DNA from 3 places in the Bacillus mojavensis genome. Region 2 is predicted to be linked to each of the others. Evidence: a T-box and tRNA genes for the amino acid it is inferred to sense, from the RefSeq annotation. Region 2 holds a T-box; the other regions hold tRNA genes.
What was found. The T-box of region 2 lies ahead of ileS (isoleucine--tRNA ligase). A T-box ahead of a tRNA ligase gene usually reads a tRNA of that ligase, here a tRNA-Ile.
Positions count from the first base shown of each region.

Region 1 (6,326 bases), 1.6 Mb from region 2:
TACTGACGGCACAAAACAAATCATCATCGGAACGAAAAACGGACTGCTGATTCGTTTCTCTGAAACAGATGTTAGGGAAATGGGAAGAACAGCGGCAGGCGTAAAAGGCATCACCCTTACTGATGACGATATTGTCGTCGGCATGGAAATATTAGAGGAAGAATCTGATGTCCTTATCGTGACTGAGAAAGGTTACGGTAAACGAACTCCGGCTGAAGAATACAGAACCCAAAGCCGAGGCGGAAAAGGACTGAAAACATGTAAAATCACGGAGAACAACGGCCATTTAGTAGCGGTGAAAGCTACCAAAGGTGAAGAGGATCTGATGATTATTACTGCCAGCGGTGTACTCATCAGAATGGATATCAATGATATCTCAACTACCGGACGCGTAACTCAAGGCGTACGTCTCATCAGAATGGCGGAACAAGAGCATGTTGCCACAGTCGCATTAGTTGAGAAAAACGATGATAATGAAGAAAATGAGCAAGAAGAGACGCAAGAAAGTTAAAGAAAAAGCGCGGCTATACCAGCTGCGCTTTTTTATATCAAAAACTCTTTACAGTGAGAAGAATTATGGTATAATCATTTCTGTTGTCTTTTAAAAAAGATATGACATTACTAGATGAAAACATTTTTTAAAAAAAGTGTTGACCTAGTTAACTAAAAATGTTACTATTAAGTAGTCGCTTCGAGAGAGGCGCGCAAAGTTCTTTGAAAACTAAACAAGACAAAACGTACCTGTTAATTCAAGTTTTAAATAAATCGCACAGCGATGTGCGTAGTCAGTCAAACTACTTTATCGGAGAGTTTGATCCTGGCTCAGGACGAACGCTGGCGGCGTGCCTAATACATGCAAGTCGAGCGGACAGATGGGAGCTTGCTCCCTGATGTTAGCGGCGGACGGGTGAGTAACACGTGGGTAACCTGCCTGTAAGACTGGGATAACTCCGGGAAACCGGGGCTAATACCGGATGCTTGTTTGAACCGCATGGTTCAAACATAAAAGGTGGCTTCGGCTACCACTTACAGATGGACCCGCGGCGCATTAGCTAGTTGGTGAGGTAACGGCTCACCAAGGCAACGATGCGTAGCCGACCTGAGAGGGTGATCGGCCACACTGGGACTGAGACACGGCCCAGACTCCTACGGGAGGCAGCAGTAGGGAATCTTCCGCAATGGACGAAAGTCTGACGGAGCAACGCCGCGTGAGTGATGAAGGTTTTCGGATCGTAAAGCTCTGTTGTTAGGGAAGAACAAGTACCGTTCGAATAGGGCGGTACCTTGACGGTACCTAACCAGAAAGCCACGGCTAACTACGTGCCAGCAGCCGCGGTAATACGTAGGTGGCAAGCGTTGTCCGGAATTATTGGGCGTAAAGGGCTCGCAGGCGGTTCCTTAAGTCTGATGTGAAAGCCCCCGGCTCAACCGGGGAGGGTCATTGGAAACTGGGGAACTTGAGTGCAGAAGAGGAGAGTGGAATTCCACGTGTAGCGGTGAAATGCGTAGAGATGTGGAGGAACACCAGTGGCGAAGGCGACTCTCTGGTCTGTAACTGACGCTGAGGAGCGAAAGCGTGGGGAGCGAACAGGATTAGATACCCTGGTAGTCCACGCCGTAAACGATGAGTGCTAAGTGTTAGGGGGTTTCCGCCCCTTAGTGCTGCAGCTAACGCATTAAGCACTCCGCCTGGGGAGTACGGTCGCAAGACTGAAACTCAAAGGAATTGACGGGGGCCCGCACAAGCGGTGGAGCATGTGGTTTAATTCGAAGCAACGCGAAGAACCTTACCAGGTCTTGACATCCTCTGACAATCCTAGAGATAGGACGTCCCCTTCGGGGGCAGAGTGACAGGTGGTGCATGGTTGTCGTCAGCTCGTGTCGTGAGATGTTGGGTTAAGTCCCGCAACGAGCGCAACCCTTGATCTTAGTTGCCAGCATTCAGTTGGGCACTCTAAGGTGACTGCCGGTGACAAACCGGAGGAAGGTGGGGATGACGTCAAATCATCATGCCCCTTATGACCTGGGCTACACACGTGCTACAATGGACAGAACAAAGGGCAGCAAAACCGCGAGGTTAAGCCAATCCCACAAATCTGTTCTCAGTTCGGATCGCAGTCTGCAACTCGACTGCGTGAAGCTGGAATCGCTAGTAATCGCGGATCAGCATGCCGCGGTGAATACGTTCCCGGGCCTTGTACACACCGCCCGTCACACCACGAGAGTTTGTAACACCCGAAGTCGGTGAGGTAACCTTTATGGAGCCAGCCGCCGAAGGTGGGACAGATGATTGGGGTGAAGTCGTAACAAGGTAGCCGTATCGGAAGGTGCGGCTGGATCACCTCCTTTCTAAGGATATTTACGGAATATAAGACCTTGGGTCTTATAAACAGAACGTTCCCTGTCTTGTTTAGTTTTGAAGGAACTTTGTTCCTTGAATAAGTTAAGATGGGCCTGTAGCTCAGCTGGTTAGAGCGCACGCCTGATAAGCGTGAGGTCGGTGGTTCGAGTCCACTCAGGCCCACCATCTTATACAAATGGGGCCTTAGCTCAGCTGGGAGAGCGCCTGCTTTGCACGCAGGAGGTCAGCGGTTCGATCCCGCTAGGCTCCACCAACGTGTTCTTTGAAAACTAGATAACAGTAGACATCACATTCAATTAGTAACACAAGATATCACATAGTGATTCTTTTTAACGGTTAAGTTAGAAAGGGCGCACGGTGGATGCCTTGGCACTAGGAGCCGATGAAGGACGGGACGAACACCGATATGCTTCGGGGAGCTGTAAGCAAGCTTTGATCCGGAGATTTCCGAATGGGGAAACCCACCACTCGTAATGGAGTGGTATCCATATCTGAATTCATAGGATATGAGAAGGCAGACCCGGGGAACTGAAACATCTAAGTACCCGGAGGAAGAGAAAGCAAATGCGATTCCCTGAGTAGCGGCGAGCGAAACGGGATTAGCCCAAACCAAGAGGCTTGCCTCTTGGGGTTGTAGGACACTCTATACGGAGTTACAAAGGAACGAGGTAGATGAAGAGGTCTGGAAAGGCCCGCCATAGAAGGTAACAGCCCTGTAGTCAAAACTTCGTTCTCTCCAGAGTGGATCCTGAGTACGGCGGAACACGTGAAATTCCGTCGGAATCCGGGAGGACCATCTCCCAAGGCTAAATACTCCCTAGTGACCGATAGTGAACCAGTACCGTGAGGGAAAGGTGAAAAGCACCCCGGAAGGGGAGTGAAAGAGATCCTGAAACCGTGTGCCTACAAGTAGTCAGAGCCCGTTAACGGGTGATGGCGTGCCTTTTGTAGAATGAACCGGCGAGTTACGATCCCGTGCAAGGTTAAGCAGAAGATGCGGAGCCGCAGCGAAAGCGAGTCTGAATAGGGCGCATGAGTACGTGGTCGTAGACCCGAAACCAGGTGATCTACCCATGTCCAGGGTGAAGTTCAGGTAACACTGAATGGAGGCCCGAACCCACGCACGTTGAAAAGTGCGGGGATGAGGTGTGGGTAGGGGTGAAATGCCAATCGAACCTGGAGATAGCTGGTTCTCTCCGAAATAGCTTTAGGGCTAGCCTCAAGGTAAGAGTCTTGGAGGTAGAGCACTGATTGGACTAGGGGCCCCTACCGGGTTACCGAATTCAGTCAAACTCCGAATGCCAATGACTTATCCTTGGGAGTCAGACTGCGAGTGATAAGATCCGTAGTCGAAAGGGAAACAGCCCAGACCGCCAGCTAAGGTCCCAAAGTATACGTTAAGTGGAAAAGGATGTGGAGTTGCTTAGACAACCAGGATGTTGGCTTAGAAGCAGCCACCATTTAAAGAGTGCGTAATAGCTCACTGGTCGAGTGACTCTGCGCCGAAAATGTACCGGGGCTAAACGTATCACCGAAGCTGCGGACTGTTCTTCGAACAGTGGTAGGAGAGCGTTCTAAGGGCTGTGAAGCCAGACCGGAAGGACTGGTGGAGCGCTTAGAAGTGAGAATGCCGGTATGAGTAGCGAAAGAGGGGTGAGAATCCCCTCCACCGAATGCCTAAGGTTTCCTGAGGAAGGCTCGTCCGCTCAGGGTTAGTCGGGACCTAAGCCGAGGCCGAAAGGCGTAGGCGATGGACAACAGGTTGATATTCCTGTACCACCTCCTCACCATTTGAGCAATGGGGGGACGCAGGAGGATAGGGTAAGCGCGGTATTGGATATCCGCGTCCAAGCAGTTAGGCTGGGAAATAGGCAAATCCGTTTCCCGTAAGGCTGAGCTGTGATGGCGAGCGAAATTTAGTAGCGAAGTTCCTGATTCCACACTGCCAAGAAAAGCCTCTAGCGAGGTGAGAGGTGCCCGTACCGCAAACCGACACAGGTAGGCGAGGAGAGAATCCTAAGGTGATCGAGAGAACTCTCGTTAAGGAACTCGGCAAAATGACCCCGTAACTTCGGGAGAAGGGGTGCTCTGTTAGGGTGAAAGCCCGAGAGAGCCGCAGTGAATAGGCCCAGGCGACTGTTTAGCAAAAACACAGGTCTCTGCGAAGCCGTAAGGCGAAGTATAGGGGCTGACGCCTGCCCGGTGCTGGAAGGTTAAGAGGAGCGCTTAGCGTAAGCGAAGGTGCGAATTGAAGCCCCAGTAAACGGCGGCCGTAACTATAACGGTCCTAAGGTAGCGAAATTCCTTGTCGGGTAAGTTCCGACCCGCACGAAAGGCGCAACGATCTGGGCACTGTCTCAACGAGAGACTCGGTGAAATTATAGTACCTGTGAAGATGCAGGTTACCCGCGACAGGACGGAAAGACCCCGTGGAGCTTTACTGCAGCCTGATATTGAATGTTGGTACAGCTTGTACAGGATAGGTAGGAGCCTTGGAAACCGGAGCGCCAGCTTCGGTGGAGGCATCGGTGGGATACTACCCTGGCTGTATTGACCTTCTAACCCGCCGCCCTTATCGGGCGGGGAGACAGTGTCAGGTGGGCAGTTTGACTGGGGCGGTCGCCTCCTAAAAGGTAACGGAGGCGCCCAAAGGTTCCCTCAGAATGGTTGGAAATCATTCGCAGAGTGTAAAGGCACAAGGGAGCTTGACTGCGAGACCTACAAGTCGAGCAGGGACGAAAGTCGGGCTTAGTGATCCGGTGGTTCCGCATGGAAGGGCCATCGCTCAACGGATAAAAGCTACCCCGGGGATAACAGGCTTATCTCCCCCAAGAGTCCACATCGACGGGGAGGTTTGGCACCTCGATGTCGGCTCATCGCATCCTGGGGCTGTAGTCGGTCCCAAGGGTTGGGCTGTTCGCCCATTAAAGCGGTACGCGAGCTGGGTTCAGAACGTCGTGAGACAGTTCGGTCCCTATCCGTCGCGGGCGCAGGAAATTTGAGAGGAGCTGTCCTTAGTACGAGAGGACCGGGATGGACGCACCGCTGGTGTACCAGTTGTTCTGCCAAGGGCATCGCTGGGTAGCTATGTGCGGACGGGATAAGTGCTGAAAGCATCTAAGCATGAAGCCCCCCTCAAGATGAGATTTCCCATTCCGCAAGGAAGTAAGATCCCTGAAAGATGATCAGGTTGATAGGTCTGAGGTGGAAGTGTGGCGACACATGGAGCTGACAGATACTAATCGATCGAGGACTTAACCAAATTTCTAATGATGTCACACCTGTTATCTAGTTTTGAGAGAACACTCTCAATTGTTTGGTGGCGATAGCGAAGAGGTCACACCCGTTCCCATGCCGAACACGGAAGTTAAGCTCTTCAGCGCCGATGGTAGTCGGGGGTTTCCCCCTGTGAGAGTAGGACGCCGCCAAGCAAGGGTAAAACCCAGCTCATTGAGCTGGGTTTTTTGTTTATACATATTGCTGCAGGAATTTCAAAATGTATTTAGGGAATTTGTTTTCCGTTACCATTAAAAACTGCTGAATGAACACGTAATCATCACTAACATGCTGCGTTAATAGCTCATACCACCATTCTGTCTCATACCTCGCAATCATTCCTATGTTGTACAAAATTAAATAGTGGATTGTTATTTCAGGAAGTTTTAGAAATTGATCTCGTTTAGAAGGAATATAATATTGTCTTTTGTCCATATCAAATAATAGGCTGATTGAGGTCCATGGATTTATGTCTTGCCGTGAAAGATGGAACTGAAGATCATCTTTATCTTTCTTCAAAAAGGTCCATTGAAAATGATGAGACATATATTCAACAAATCGTGAATCGGACATCTTATAATGAATCACGATATCCTCTGGTATAGATACCAAGTCCTTATCCTTCCGAATCTTTGCAATAAATAGTTCCTTTTTCTGGAAATAAAAAATATCACTTAATTCTGGTATA
Region 1 is NZ_CP051464.1:8,754-15,079, forward strand. It holds gene gyrA (DNA topoisomerase (ATP-hydrolyzing) subunit A) at 1-511, shown strand, start outside; rRNA gene HC660_RS00040 (16S ribosomal RNA) at 800-2,349, shown strand; tRNA gene HC660_RS00045 (tRNA-Ile) at 2,451-2,527, shown strand; tRNA gene HC660_RS00050 (tRNA-Ala) at 2,540-2,615, shown strand; rRNA gene HC660_RS00055 (23S ribosomal RNA) at 2,697-5,624, shown strand; rRNA gene rrf (5S ribosomal RNA) at 5,678-5,793, shown strand; gene HC660_RS00065 (YaaC family protein) at 5,831-6,326, opposite strand, start outside.
Region 1: it has a tRNA-Ile gene. The T-box ahead of ileS (isoleucine--tRNA ligase) is inferred to sense a tRNA for this amino acid. The anticodon was not compared.

Region 2 (6,326 bases):
TTTATGATTGATTGCTGCCTGCGGGCTTGTTGAAACCTGAAAGCAAGAATACTCAAATAATCTCGACTGTAATTCTTCTTTCATCAGAAGAAGTTCCGTATAAATTGCGGTCAGTTGATCATTCATTCATCACAACTCCTGCTCTTAACGTAATACCTATATTGTTACCTGTGAATGATGATCTAAAGCCCATAAGATTTTTCCTGACATTCTAAACGATGTCACTCTTGGCACAAAAAAAGCCCGGCTTGTGCGCCGGGCTCTTTCATTAATTCTGATAATACTTTTCAACGATTTCAGCGTTGCGCAGTGACAGTGTAGGATATTTCGGGTTTGCACCTACATCTTTAGAAATCACACGGGATCTCTCACACATTTCGCCTTCAGCTTTCTCGACAGCGATTTTCCCTGTCTCAAAGCTTTGCGCATCGTTTGGCGCTTCATTTTCTTCACTGATGGTTAATTCAGAAACAATAAACAGCTGAGAAAGATTTTCTTTAATAGAAGCTAATAGCTCTTTGTTTTCTTTATTCGGATACAACTTCAGGCTTGCTTCCAATGATTTACCGATGATTTTTTCATTTCGCGCTGTTTCTAACGCTTTTAGCACATCATCACGAAGAGACATAAAACGGTCAAACTTATCTTCTGTCGCTTCGCTGTTTGGAACCGCAATCGTTTCCGGCATATCTGTCAGCTGAACGCTTTGCTCGTCAACAAATGTTAAGTGAGACCACAATTCGTCAGCAGTATGAGGCAGAATCGGCGCTGTAAGCTTCACTAATGCAAGCAGCGTTTCATAGAATACAGTCTGCATGCTGCGTCTATCCGGATGATCCGCATGCTCAATGTATACAATATCCTTAGCGAAATCCAGATAGAATGAGCTTAATTCAATTGTACAGAAATTGTGGATGCTGTGATACACAACCGCAAATTCGTACTCGTCATACGCTTTTTTCACTTTATCAATCAGTTTGTTTAGCTTAATCAGCATATACTGATCGACTTCACGAAGATCTTCCACAGCCACCGCATTTGTTTTTGGATCAAAATCGAATAGGTTGCCGTGAAGGAAACGGAACGTGTTGCGGATTTTACGGTATACTTCAGCAACCTGCTTCAGAATCGCATCAGAGACGCGAACATCCGCCTGGTAGTCAACAGAAGACACCCATAATCTCAAAATGTCGGCGCCAAGCTGTTTCATAACTTTTGCTGGAACCACAACGTTACCGATGGATTTACTCATTTTGCGTCCTTCTCCATCCAGTGCAAATCCATGGCTGAGCACACCTTTATATGGCGCTTTTCCTGTTACGGCTACTGCTGTTGATAGAGATGAGTTAAACCAGCCCCGGTATTGGTCAGAGCCTTCAAGGTATAAATCAGCCGGCCGAACGAGATCCTCGCGCTCTTCAAGCACCGCTTGGTGGGAAGAACCAGAATCAAACCAAACATCCATGATGTCCTGTTCTTTTGTAAATGTGCCGTTCGGGCTACCAGGATGCGTAAAGCCTTCCGGAAGAAGATCCTTCGCTTCTTTTTCAAACCAAATGTTCGAGCCATGTTTTCTAAACAATTCTGAAACGTGCTCAATCGTTTCATCTGTGATGATTGGCTCACCGTTTTCAGCATAAAATACCGGAATCGGCACACCCCATGCACGCTGTCTGGAAATACACCAGTCGCCGCGGTCACGCACCATATTGTGCAAACGCTGCTCGCCCCATTCAGGAACCCATTTGGTTTCTTTAATGGCATCCAGCAGGTCTGATCTGAAATCTTTAATAGACGCAAACCATTGCGCAGTTGCTCTGAAAATGGTTGGTTTCTTTGTTCTCCAATCGTGCGGATAGGAGTGTGTAATGAATTCAAGCTTCACGAGCGCGCCTTTTTCTTCGAGCTGCTGTGTGATCACTTTGTTTGCATCATCATAGAACATACCTTCAAAGCCAGGAGCTTCGCTTGTCATCACACCTTTTTCATCAACCGGACAAAGGACGTCTAAGCCGTATTTTTGGCCAATGATAAAGTCATCTTCCCCATGTCCCGGTGCTGTATGAACACAGCCTGTTCCGGCGTCAGTTGTCACGTGATCGCCAAGCATAACGAGTGAATCTCTGCCGTATAGCGGGTGTTCAGCGATAATATTTTCGAGATCTTTCCCTTTGATCGTTCTTGTCACTTCATACTGCTCAAAGCCGCATGCAGAAGCTACAGCTTCAACCAGTGCACTTGCTACAACAAAGCGATCATCACCGACTGCAATCACGCTGTATTCTAGATCAGGATGCACCGAAATGCCGAGGTTTGCAGGGATCGTCCAAGGCGTTGTTGTCCAAATGATGATGCGCTCACCGTTTTCAAGCACTCCTTTTCCGTCTTTCACGCCAAACGCGACGTAAATAGATGCTGAGCGTTTGTCTTGATATTCGATTTCCGCTTCAGCTAAAGCAGACTCACTTGAAGGTGACCAGTTAACCGGTTTAAGGCCTTTATAAATGTAGCCTCGTTTTGCCATCTCACCGAAAACGCGGATTTGCTGTGCTTCATATTCCGGTTTCAGTGTCACATATGGATTTTCCCAGTCACCGCGGACTCCGAGACGCTTGAACTGCTCACGCTGACCCTCAATTTGCTTCCATGCATATTCTTCGCATAGCTTGCGGAATTCAGCTACTGACATTTCTTTGCGGTTCACTTTTTTGTTTTTTGTAAGAGCTGTTTCAATCGGCAATCCATGTGTATCCCAGCCCGGTACATATGGTGCGTTGTACCCGCTCATTGATTTGTAGCGGACGATGAAGTCCTTTAAAATTTTGTTAAGCGCGTGGCCCATGTGGATATCGCCGTTTGCGTACGGAGGTCCGTCATGTAAAACAAATTTCGGGCGGTCCTTCGTCCGTTCCTGTACTAGACTGTAGATATCCTGCTCCTCCCATTTCTTTTGCATGTCAGGCTCACGGTTTGGCAAATTGCCTCGCATCGGAAAATCTGTTTTCGGCATTAAGAGCGTGTCTTTGTAATCCATTTTCATTCCTCCACCAATTTTTTCAGAAAATAAAAAAAGCCCTCTCATCCCATAAGGGACGAGAAAGCTTATCTCGCGGTACCACCCTTTTAGAAAAAGCCAGGCTTACGCTTTTTCCTCTCGAGCATCGTAACGTGATGAACGTCCTAACCTACTGTGAGTTCAGAAAGGAAACTTAAGGGCTGATCTACATGATTCCGGCCATCCCGGACTTTCACCATCTCCGGGTCGCTATAAAGGCATGATGGAAACATGACTGTCCCTTTCAACCGTCTTTTCATCTGAATTTATGAACGTATTATATTCGACAAGCTAAGAAAATGTCAAGGTAATCAGAGAATTTATTCCTTTTCCTCAAACACAGCGTCGACTTCATATTCGAGCAGATGATCCCAATCATCATTTTTCAGAAGATCAAGCTGCGCTTCGATCAGCATTTGGAAACGTGTTCTGAACACTTTAGACTGTTTTTTCAGTTCTTCGATTTCCATTGCGATTTTTCTTGATTTCGATAAAGACTCATTGATGATGCGGTCAGCGTTTTTCTCCGCTTCCCGAACAATCAGCTTTGCTTCCTTTTGAGAATTGCGCTTTACGTCCTCAGCTGCTTCTTGGGCAACCAGAATCGATTTATTCAGCGTTTCTTCAATGTTGGCAAAGTGCCCGATTCTTTCATCTAGCTCATTCACTTTCGCTTCAAGCTCTGTTTTTTTACGGAGAACAATTTCGTAATCTTTTCTGACTTGGCTCAGAAATTCATTTACCTCGTCTTCATCATATCCGCGAAAACTTTTTGTAAACGTCTTATTGTGAATATCATTCGGCGTTAATGGCATGATGCCACCTCCATTTTTTACATTTCAGTACGGTTATCTAGTTCACATTATAAAGCAAATTCAACACAGATGGAGAAAAAAACTGAAAAACCGACTATTTTTGTCGTTCAAACGTGACTCTCCACTTGTCTTTTTTGGTTTTCCCTTCGATTTTTGTCAGACTGCAGCGGCCAAAGCCCCTGATAGAGAGCATGTCCCCTTCAGCAACCTGGTAAGAAGGATCTTCAACAACCTTCCAGTTCACTTTTACAAGACCGTTTTTCACCAGCGTTTGTGATTTCTGGCGTGATTGCCTGCTCATAGAGGCGCAGACTGCGTCAAGCCTTAAAGAAGAAACGGTATCATCTCTTATTTCGACATCTAGTGCGGGAATTTTAAGGTCTGACAAGTCAATTTTCTCAAGCTTGACCGCGGCTTTTCCGGCTTGGGTAAGCTGAGCTGCAACAAAATCGGCTGTTTCAGCTGAGACAATGATTTGCACTGCCGTCTCTGAAAACACTAAATCTCCAAACTTTTGCCGCTTCAGGCCGATTCCCATTAATGAACCAAGAAGAGACCGGTGATCGACCGTCACAAATTTTTCAGCATAGCGGACGTCAAACGCCTGAAGCTCAAAATCTGATTCTTCCGGCGTGATATACTCAGGATATAAAATTGCCCGTTTTCGCTCCGCTCTGCCATAGCCGCCGCAAAAAGCCAGTCCTACATCTGCCTGTCCCGTGACAGCAGCGAGAATGACCTGTTCCCGGGGATCTAAAAAGTCGGTCAGCTTCATCCGGTACTGCTCCTGGACAATTCTTTTCCATTCGAGTGCCTGATCGATAAAGGCACGCTCGTCTTTTCTGAAGTGCTGATAAATATCGCTCATCGTCTTTCCCTTCTATGTAAAGAGGCTTGGCAGCAGCCAAGCCCCTATCAAACTGTCACCTTAAAAGGCAATCATGCGATAAAGCCCCCACAGGCCGGTTGTCGCAAACCGCAGCACGAGAATGGCTACGATTGGTGAAATATCCAGCATTGCAATTGGGGGGATAATTTTTCTGAATGGCTCGAGATATGGTTCACAGATCGAAGCTAAAAAACGTCCGACTCCTGTTTCCCTCGTACTCGGCACCCATGACATAAAAATATATATGATCAGGGCAAATGAGTATATTGTAATTAATAAGCTTAAAACCGAAAAAACTTGATAAAGGATCATCTCGCTTTACCACCTCTGATCGTCTTCAGATATGAGCTCAGAAATTGTGCCTGATACATCTACGTTGTCAGGCGTGCATAGGAAAATATCTGAACCAATTCTTTGGATATCGCCGCCAATGGCGTAAACGGTTCCGCTTAAGAAGTCAACAATCCGTTTCGCCTGGTCATGCTGTATCCGCTGAAGATTGACGACAACTGCCCGCCTGTTCTTCAGATGGTCGGCTATTTCCTGCGCCTCCGCATAAACGCGCGGCTCACTCAACACCACTTTAGAGGATTTCTGAACACTTTGCAAGCTTACCACGTTCTGTTTGGCTGCTGGTTTACCGGCATTATAAGCAGGTTTTTCTTTTTGTTCCTGTTCCTCATGAGAATCCCGCTCAGTTTCAATATATTCGTATTCGTATTCTTCTTCATCCATCGAGAAAAAGTTTTTCAGTTTATTTTTCATACTCATTGCTGTACACCCCCTGTTTCATTTCCGACTAACGATGAGCCGATTCTAATATAAGTAGCCCCTTCTTCAATCGCGATTTCAAAATCATTTGACATGCCCATCGACAGTTCTGTACATGGAGCGTTCGGCTGTTTCAGCTCTTGAACCTGATCACGAAGTTCTCTCAGCGCTCGGAAACAGCTTCTGATCTGATCTTGGTCATCAGTCAGAGGAGCCATAGTCATCAGTCCGGCCACAACGATGTGATCAAAGCCGGAAAGCTCCTGTATGAAGGGTATCACTTCTTCTTTTTTCATGCCGTGTTTAGAGGGCTCAAGCGAGGTATTGACCTGCACAAAGCATTGGACAGCACCTTCAGCCCGTTTTTCAATTTCTTTCGCTAATGAAAGCCGGTCCAGAGAGTGAATATAGGAAACAGAATTGACGACAGCTTTTACTTTTCTTGATTGAAGGCTGCCGATAAAATGCCATTCCACATTTCCTTTTATGATTTCCTGTTTGCGAAGCAGCTCGGCGTCCCGGTTCTCTCCGAGGCACGTGATGCCCGCATCGACCGCCTCCTGTGCTCTTTCTGGCGAGACATATTTTGTGACTGCAATAACCGTAACTTCATCGGAGCTGCGGCCCGATCTGTTACATGCTTCGTTTATTCGTTCGTTTATATGTCGTAAATGATCAACAACACGCAAGATCTTTTATGCCTCCTTCATTCCGATAAAGGACATCATCCGTCCTGTTTTCCCCTGATCGCGCCGGTGGGAAAAGAAAAGTGATGGCTCACTTTCCGTACATAAAC
Region 2 is NZ_CP051464.1:1,614,144-1,620,469, reverse strand. It holds gene ylyA (sporulation-related RNA polymerase-binding protein YlyA) at 1-126, opposite strand, end outside; gene ileS (isoleucine--tRNA ligase) at 269-3,034, opposite strand; T-box leader at 3,086-3,313, opposite strand; gene divIVA (septum site-determining protein DivIVA) at 3,376-3,870, opposite strand; gene HC660_RS08395 (YlmH family RNA-binding protein) at 3,965-4,738, opposite strand; gene HC660_RS08390 (YggT family protein) at 4,799-5,071, opposite strand; gene sepF (cell division protein SepF) at 5,078-5,530, opposite strand; gene HC660_RS08380 (YggS family pyridoxal phosphate-dependent enzyme) at 5,527-6,219, opposite strand; gene pgeF (peptidoglycan editing factor PgeF) at 6,226-6,326, opposite strand, start outside.

Region 3 (6,326 bases), 1.6 Mb from region 2:
ATATTGTCACAACAGCCATAAGCGGAATTTTGGGCATACCGGGAATAGCAGCGTTAGTAGTGATTAAGCATTTTATTGTTTAATTCATATTATATATTGACTTTAAGACGTAAGGGTGTTATTCTAATATACGTCGCTGATGACGGATAAACTTTTTAAAGAAATTACGAAAAAAAGTTGTTGACGGAAACAGCAGAAAATGTTATGATAATAAAGTCGCTTAAAGAGCGATTGCAAAGTTCTTTGAAAACTAAACAAGACAAAACGTACCTGTTAATTCAAGTTTTATTATAAAATCGCACAGCGATGTGCGTAGTCAGTCAAACTACTTTATCGGAGAGTTTGATCCTGGCTCAGGACGAACGCTGGCGGCGTGCCTAATACATGCAAGTCGAGCGGACAGATGGGAGCTTGCTCCCTGATGTTAGCGGCGGACGGGTGAGTAACACGTGGGTAACCTGCCTGTAAGACTGGGATAACTCCGGGAAACCGGGGCTAATACCGGATGCTTGTTTGAACCGCATGGTTCAAACATAAAAGGTGGCTTCGGCTACCACTTACAGATGGACCCGCGGCGCATTAGCTAGTTGGTGAGGTAACGGCTCACCAAGGCAACGATGCGTAGCCGACCTGAGAGGGTGATCGGCCACACTGGGACTGAGACACGGCCCAGACTCCTACGGGAGGCAGCAGTAGGGAATCTTCCGCAATGGACGAAAGTCTGACGGAGCAACGCCGCGTGAGTGATGAAGGTTTTCGGATCGTAAAGCTCTGTTGTTAGGGAAGAACAAGTACCGTTCAAATAGGGCGGTACCTTGACGGTACCTAACCAGAAAGCCACGGCTAACTACGTGCCAGCAGCCGCGGTAATACGTAGGTGGCAAGCGTTGTCCGGAATTATTGGGCGTAAAGGGCTCGCAGGCGGTTCCTTAAGTCTGATGTGAAAGCCCCCGGCTCAACCGGGGAGGGTCATTGGAAACTGGGGAACTTGAGTGCAGAAGAGGAGAGTGGAATTCCACGTGTAGCGGTGAAATGCGTAGAGATGTGGAGGAACACCAGTGGCGAAGGCGACTCTCTGGTCTGTAACTGACGCTGAGGAGCGAAAGCGTGGGGAGCGAACAGGATTAGATACCCTGGTAGTCCACGCCGTAAACGATGAGTGCTAAGTGTTAGGGGGTTTCCGCCCCTTAGTGCTGCAGCTAACGCATTAAGCACTCCGCCTGGGGAGTACGGTCGCAAGACTGAAACTCAAAGGAATTGACGGGGGCCCGCACAAGCGGTGGAGCATGTGGTTTAATTCGAAGCAACGCGAAGAACCTTACCAGGTCTTGACATCCTCTGACAATCCTAGAGATAGGACGTCCCCTTCGGGGCAGAGTGACAGGTGGTGCATGGTTGTCGTCAGCTCGTGTCGTGAGATGTTGGGTTAAGTCCCGCAACGAGCGCAACCCTTGATCTTAGTTGCCAGCATTCAGTTGGGCACTCTAAGGTGACTGCCGGTGACAAACCGGAGGAAGGTGGGGATGACGTCAAATCATCATGCCCCTTATGACCTGGGCTACACACGTGCTACAATGGACAGAACAAAGGGCAGCGAAACCGCGAGGTTAAGCCAATCCCACAAATCTGTTCTCAGTTCGGATCGCAGTCTGCAACTCGACTGCGTGAAGCTGGAATCGCTAGTAATCGCGGATCAGCATGCCGCGGTGAATACGTTCCCGGGCCTTGTACACACCGCCCGTCACACCACGAGAGTTTGTAACACCCGAAGTCGGTGAGGTAACCTTTATGGAGCCAGCCGCCGAAGGTGGGACAGATGATTGGGGTGAAGTCGTAACAAGGTAGCCGTATCGGAAGGTGCGGCTGGATCACCTCCTTTCTAAGGATATTTACGGAATATAAGGCCTTGGGTCTTATAAACAGAACGTTCCCTGTCTTGTTTAGTTTTGAAGGAACTTTGTTCCTTGAATAAGTTAAGATGGGCCTGTAGCTCAGCTGGTTAGAGCGCACGCCTGATAAGCGTGAGGTCGGTGGTTCGAGTCCACTCAGGCCCACCATCTTATACAAATGGGGCCTTAGCTCAGCTGGGAGAGCGCCTGCTTTGCACGCAGGAGGTCAGCGGTTCGATCCCGCTAGGCTCCACCAACGTGTTCTTTGAAAACTAGATAACAGTAGACATCACATTCAATTAGTAACACAAGATATCACATAGTGATTCTTTTTAACGGTTAAGTTAGAAAGGGCGCACGGTGGATGCCTTGGCACTAGGAGCCGATGAAGGACGGGACGAACACCGATATGCTTCGGGGAGCTGTAAGCAAGCTTTGATCCGGAGATTTCCGAATGGGGAAACCCACCACTCGTAATGGAGTGGTATCCATATCTGAATTCATAGGATATGAGAAGGCAGACCCGGGGAACTGAAACATCTAAGTACCCGGAGGAAGAGAAAGCAAATGCGATTCCCTGAGTAGCGGCGAGCGAAACGGGATTAGCCCAAACCAAGAGGCTTGCCTCTTGGGGTTGTAGGACACTCTATACGGAGTTACAAAGGAACGAGGTAGATGAAGAGGTCTGGAAAGGCCCGCCATAGAAGGTAACAGCCCTGTAGTCAAAACTTCGTTCTCTCCAGAGTGGATCCTGAGTACGGCGGAACACGTGAAATTCCGTCGGAATCCGGGAGGACCATCTCCCAAGGCTAAATACTCCCTAGTGACCGATAGTGAACCAGTACCGTGAGGGAAAGGTGAAAAGCACCCCGGAAGGGGAGTGAAAGAGATCCTGAAACCGTGTGCCTACAAGTAGTCAGAGCCCGTTAACGGGTGATGGCGTGCCTTTTGTAGAATGAACCGGCGAGTTACGATCCCGTGCAAGGTTAAGCAGAAGATGCGGAGCCGCAGCGAAAGCGAGTCTGAATAGGGCGCATGAGTACGTGGTCGTAGACCCGAAACCAGGTGATCTACCCATGTCCAGGGTGAAGTTCAGGTAACACTGAATGGAGGCCCGAACCCACGCACGTTGAAAAGTGCGGGGATGAGGTGTGGGTAGGGGTGAAATGCCAATCGAACCTGGAGATAGCTGGTTCTCTCCGAAATAGCTTTAGGGCTAGCCTCAAGGTAAGAGTCTTGGAGGTAGAGCACTGATTGGACTAGGGGCCCCTACCGGGTTACCGAATTCAGTCAAACTCCGAATGCCAATGACTTATCCTTGGGAGTCAGACTGCGAGTGATAAGATCCGTAGTCGAAAGGGAAACAGCCCAGACCGCCAGCTAAGGTCCCAAAGTATACGTTAAGTGGAAAAGGATGTGGAGTTGCTTAGACAACCAGGATGTTGGCTTAGAAGCAGCCACCATTTAAAGAGTGCGTAATAGCTCACTGGTCGAGTGACTCTGCGCCGAAAATGTACCGGGGCTAAACGTATCACCGAAGCTGCGGACTGTTCTTCGAACAGTGGTAGGAGAGCGTTCTAAGGGCTGTGAAGCCAGACCGGAAGGACTGGTGGAGCGCTTAGAAGTGAGAATGCCGGTATGAGTAGCGAAAGAGGGGTGAGAATCCCCTCCACCGAATGCCTAAGGTTTCCTGAGGAAGGCTCGTCCGCTCAGGGTTAGTCGGGACCTAAGCCGAGGCCGAAAGGCGTAGGCGATGGACAACAGGTTGATATTCCTGTACCACCTCCTCACCATTTGAGCAATGGGGGGACGCAGGAGGATAGGGTAAGCGCGGTATTGGATATCCGCGTCCAAGCAGTTAGGCTGGGAAATAGGCAAATCCGTTTCCCATAAGGCTGAGCTGTGATGGCGAGCGAAATTTAGTAGCGAAGTTCCTGATTCCACACTGCCAAGAAAAGCCTCTAGCGAGGTGAGAGGTGCCCGTACCGCAAACCGACACAGGTAGGCGAGGAGAGAATCCTAAGGTGATCGAGAGAACTCTCGTTAAGGAACTCGGCAAAATGACCCCGTAACTTCGGGAGAAGGGGTGCTCTGTTAGGGTGCAAGCCCGAGAGAGCCGCAGTGAATAGGCCCAGGCGACTGTTTAGCAAAAACACAGGTCTCTGCGAAGCCGTAAGGCGAAGTATAGGGGCTGACGCCTGCCCGGTGCTGGAAGGTTAAGAGGAGCGCTTAGCGTAAGCGAAGGTGCGAATTGAAGCCCCAGTAAACGGCGGCCGTAACTATAACGGTCCTAAGGTAGCGAAATTCCTTGTCGGGTAAGTTCCGACCCGCACGAAAGGCGCAACGATCTGGGCACTGTCTCAACGAGAGACTCGGTGAAATTATAGTACCTGTGAAGATGCAGGTTACCCGCGACAGGACGGAAAGACCCCGTGGAGCTTTACTGCAGCCTGATATTGAATGTTGGTACAGCTTGTACAGGATAGGTAGGAGCCTTGGAAACCGGAGCGCCAGCTTCGGTGGAGGCATCGGTGGGATACTACCCTGGCTGTATTGACCTTCTAACCCGCCGCCCTTATCGGGCGGGGAGACAGTGTCAGGTGGGCAGTTTGACTGGGGCGGTCGCCTCCTAAAAGGTAACGGAGGCGCCCAAAGGTTCCCTCAGAATGGTTGGAAATCATTCGCAGAGTGTAAAGGCACAAGGGAGCTTGACTGCGAGACCTACAAGTCGAGCAGGGACGAAAGTCGGGCTTAGTGATCCGGTGGTTCCGCATGGAAGGGCCATCGCTCAACGGATAAAAGCTACCCCGGGGATAACAGGCTTATCTCCCCCAAGAGTCCACATCGACGGGGAGGTTTGGCACCTCGATGTCGGCTCATCGCATCCTGGGGCTGTAGTCGGTCCCAAGGGTTGGGCTGTTCGCCCATTAAAGCGGTACGCGAGCTGGGTTCAGAACGTCGTGAGACAGTTCGGTCCCTATCCGTCGCGGGCGCAGGAAATTTGAGAGGAGCTGTCCTTAGTACGAGAGGACCGGGATGGACGCACCGCTGGTGTACCAGTTGTTCTGCCAAGGGCATCGCTGGGTAGCTATGTGCGGACGGGATAAGTGCTGAAAGCATCTAAGCATGAAGCCCCCCTCAAGATGAGATTTCCCATTCCGCAAGGAAGTAAGATCCCTGAAAGATGATCAGGTTGATAGGTCTGAGGTGGAAGTGTGGCGACACATGGAGCTGACAGATACTAATCGATCGAGGACTTAACCTAATTTCTAATGATGTCACACCTGTTATCTAGTTTTGAGAGAACACTCTCAATTGTTTGGTGGCGATAGCGAAGAGGTCACACCCGTTCCCATGCCGAACACGGAAGTTAAGCTCTTCAGCGCCGATGGTAGTCGGGGGTCTCCCCCTGTGAGAGTAGGACGCCGCCAAGCAAGGGTAAAACCCAGCTCATTGAGCTGGGTTTTTTGTTTGTCCATGTACAAGTGAAATCGAAACTATACAAACACCGACAGCTTATATAGCCCATATACTGATCTCAAGATTCCAAAAGATCTAAATAATGTATACAATATCAGGTTTCAGGAAAGGCTAATTGTACGGAGGTGGGGACGATGGACGAAACGGTTAAACACCATCAAACATGTATTATATGCGAACAAGAGAAAAGCAGAGGGATTCATCTTTATACAAAATTCATATGCTTAGATTGTGAGAGAAAAGTAATTTCTACAGCAACTTCCGATCCTAACTATGCCTTTTATGTCAAGAAACTAAAGAGCATTCATACACCGCCATTATACTCTTAGACCTGAGAAGGTCTTTTTTTGTACCATTTTTCACTTTATATCAAGCAATGGATACGATAAAAGAACATGAAACTTGTTTAGGGACTGAACGTAGTAGATAATAATGTTAAATATGAAATACTCACAGGAGTCGATGATGTTGATGCATAGAATTCTTCAATTTTTGATATGGAGTTTCACAAGCAGTGCGACTTTTGTTTTCATAGGGTTATTGAGTTTTTTTGGTTTTAACCAATCACTTTTTTTATCTTTTGTATATGGCGTCTCATCAGCAACTCTCGTATACACAGCGGGTTTGTGGAATTCTAGGCGGTTATTTCTTAAAAGACATGAACTGACGGGAAGAGAATATGTGTATATTAAGAAAAATCTTGAGGAAGCAAGACAAAAAATAATCCGTCTAAGAAAAGCCTTATTTCAAGCGAAAAATATCCAGATGTTTAAGCAAAATGCAGAGATGCTAAGACTTGTGAGAAGGATCTATATGTTAACCAAAAAAGAGCCAAAACGGTTTTATCGGGCTGAGCGTTTCTTTTATCAGACTCTAGATTCTGTTGTGGAACTGACGGAGAAATATGCTTTTCTTTCTTCTCATCCGAAAAAAAACAAAGAACTTTCGATGTCTTTG
Region 3 is NZ_CP051464.1:29,705-36,030, forward strand. It holds gene bofA (sigma-K factor-processing regulator BofA) at 1-83, shown strand, start outside; rRNA gene HC660_RS00155 (16S ribosomal RNA) at 331-1,879, shown strand; tRNA gene HC660_RS00160 (tRNA-Ile) at 1,981-2,057, shown strand; tRNA gene HC660_RS00165 (tRNA-Ala) at 2,070-2,145, shown strand; rRNA gene HC660_RS00170 (23S ribosomal RNA) at 2,227-5,154, shown strand; rRNA gene rrf (5S ribosomal RNA) at 5,208-5,323, shown strand; gene HC660_RS00180 (anti-sigma-G factor) at 5,504-5,698, shown strand; gene HC660_RS00185 (5-bromo-4-chloroindolyl phosphate hydrolysis family protein) at 5,841-6,326, shown strand, end outside.
Region 3: it has a tRNA-Ile gene. The T-box ahead of ileS (isoleucine--tRNA ligase) is inferred to sense a tRNA for this amino acid. The anticodon was not compared.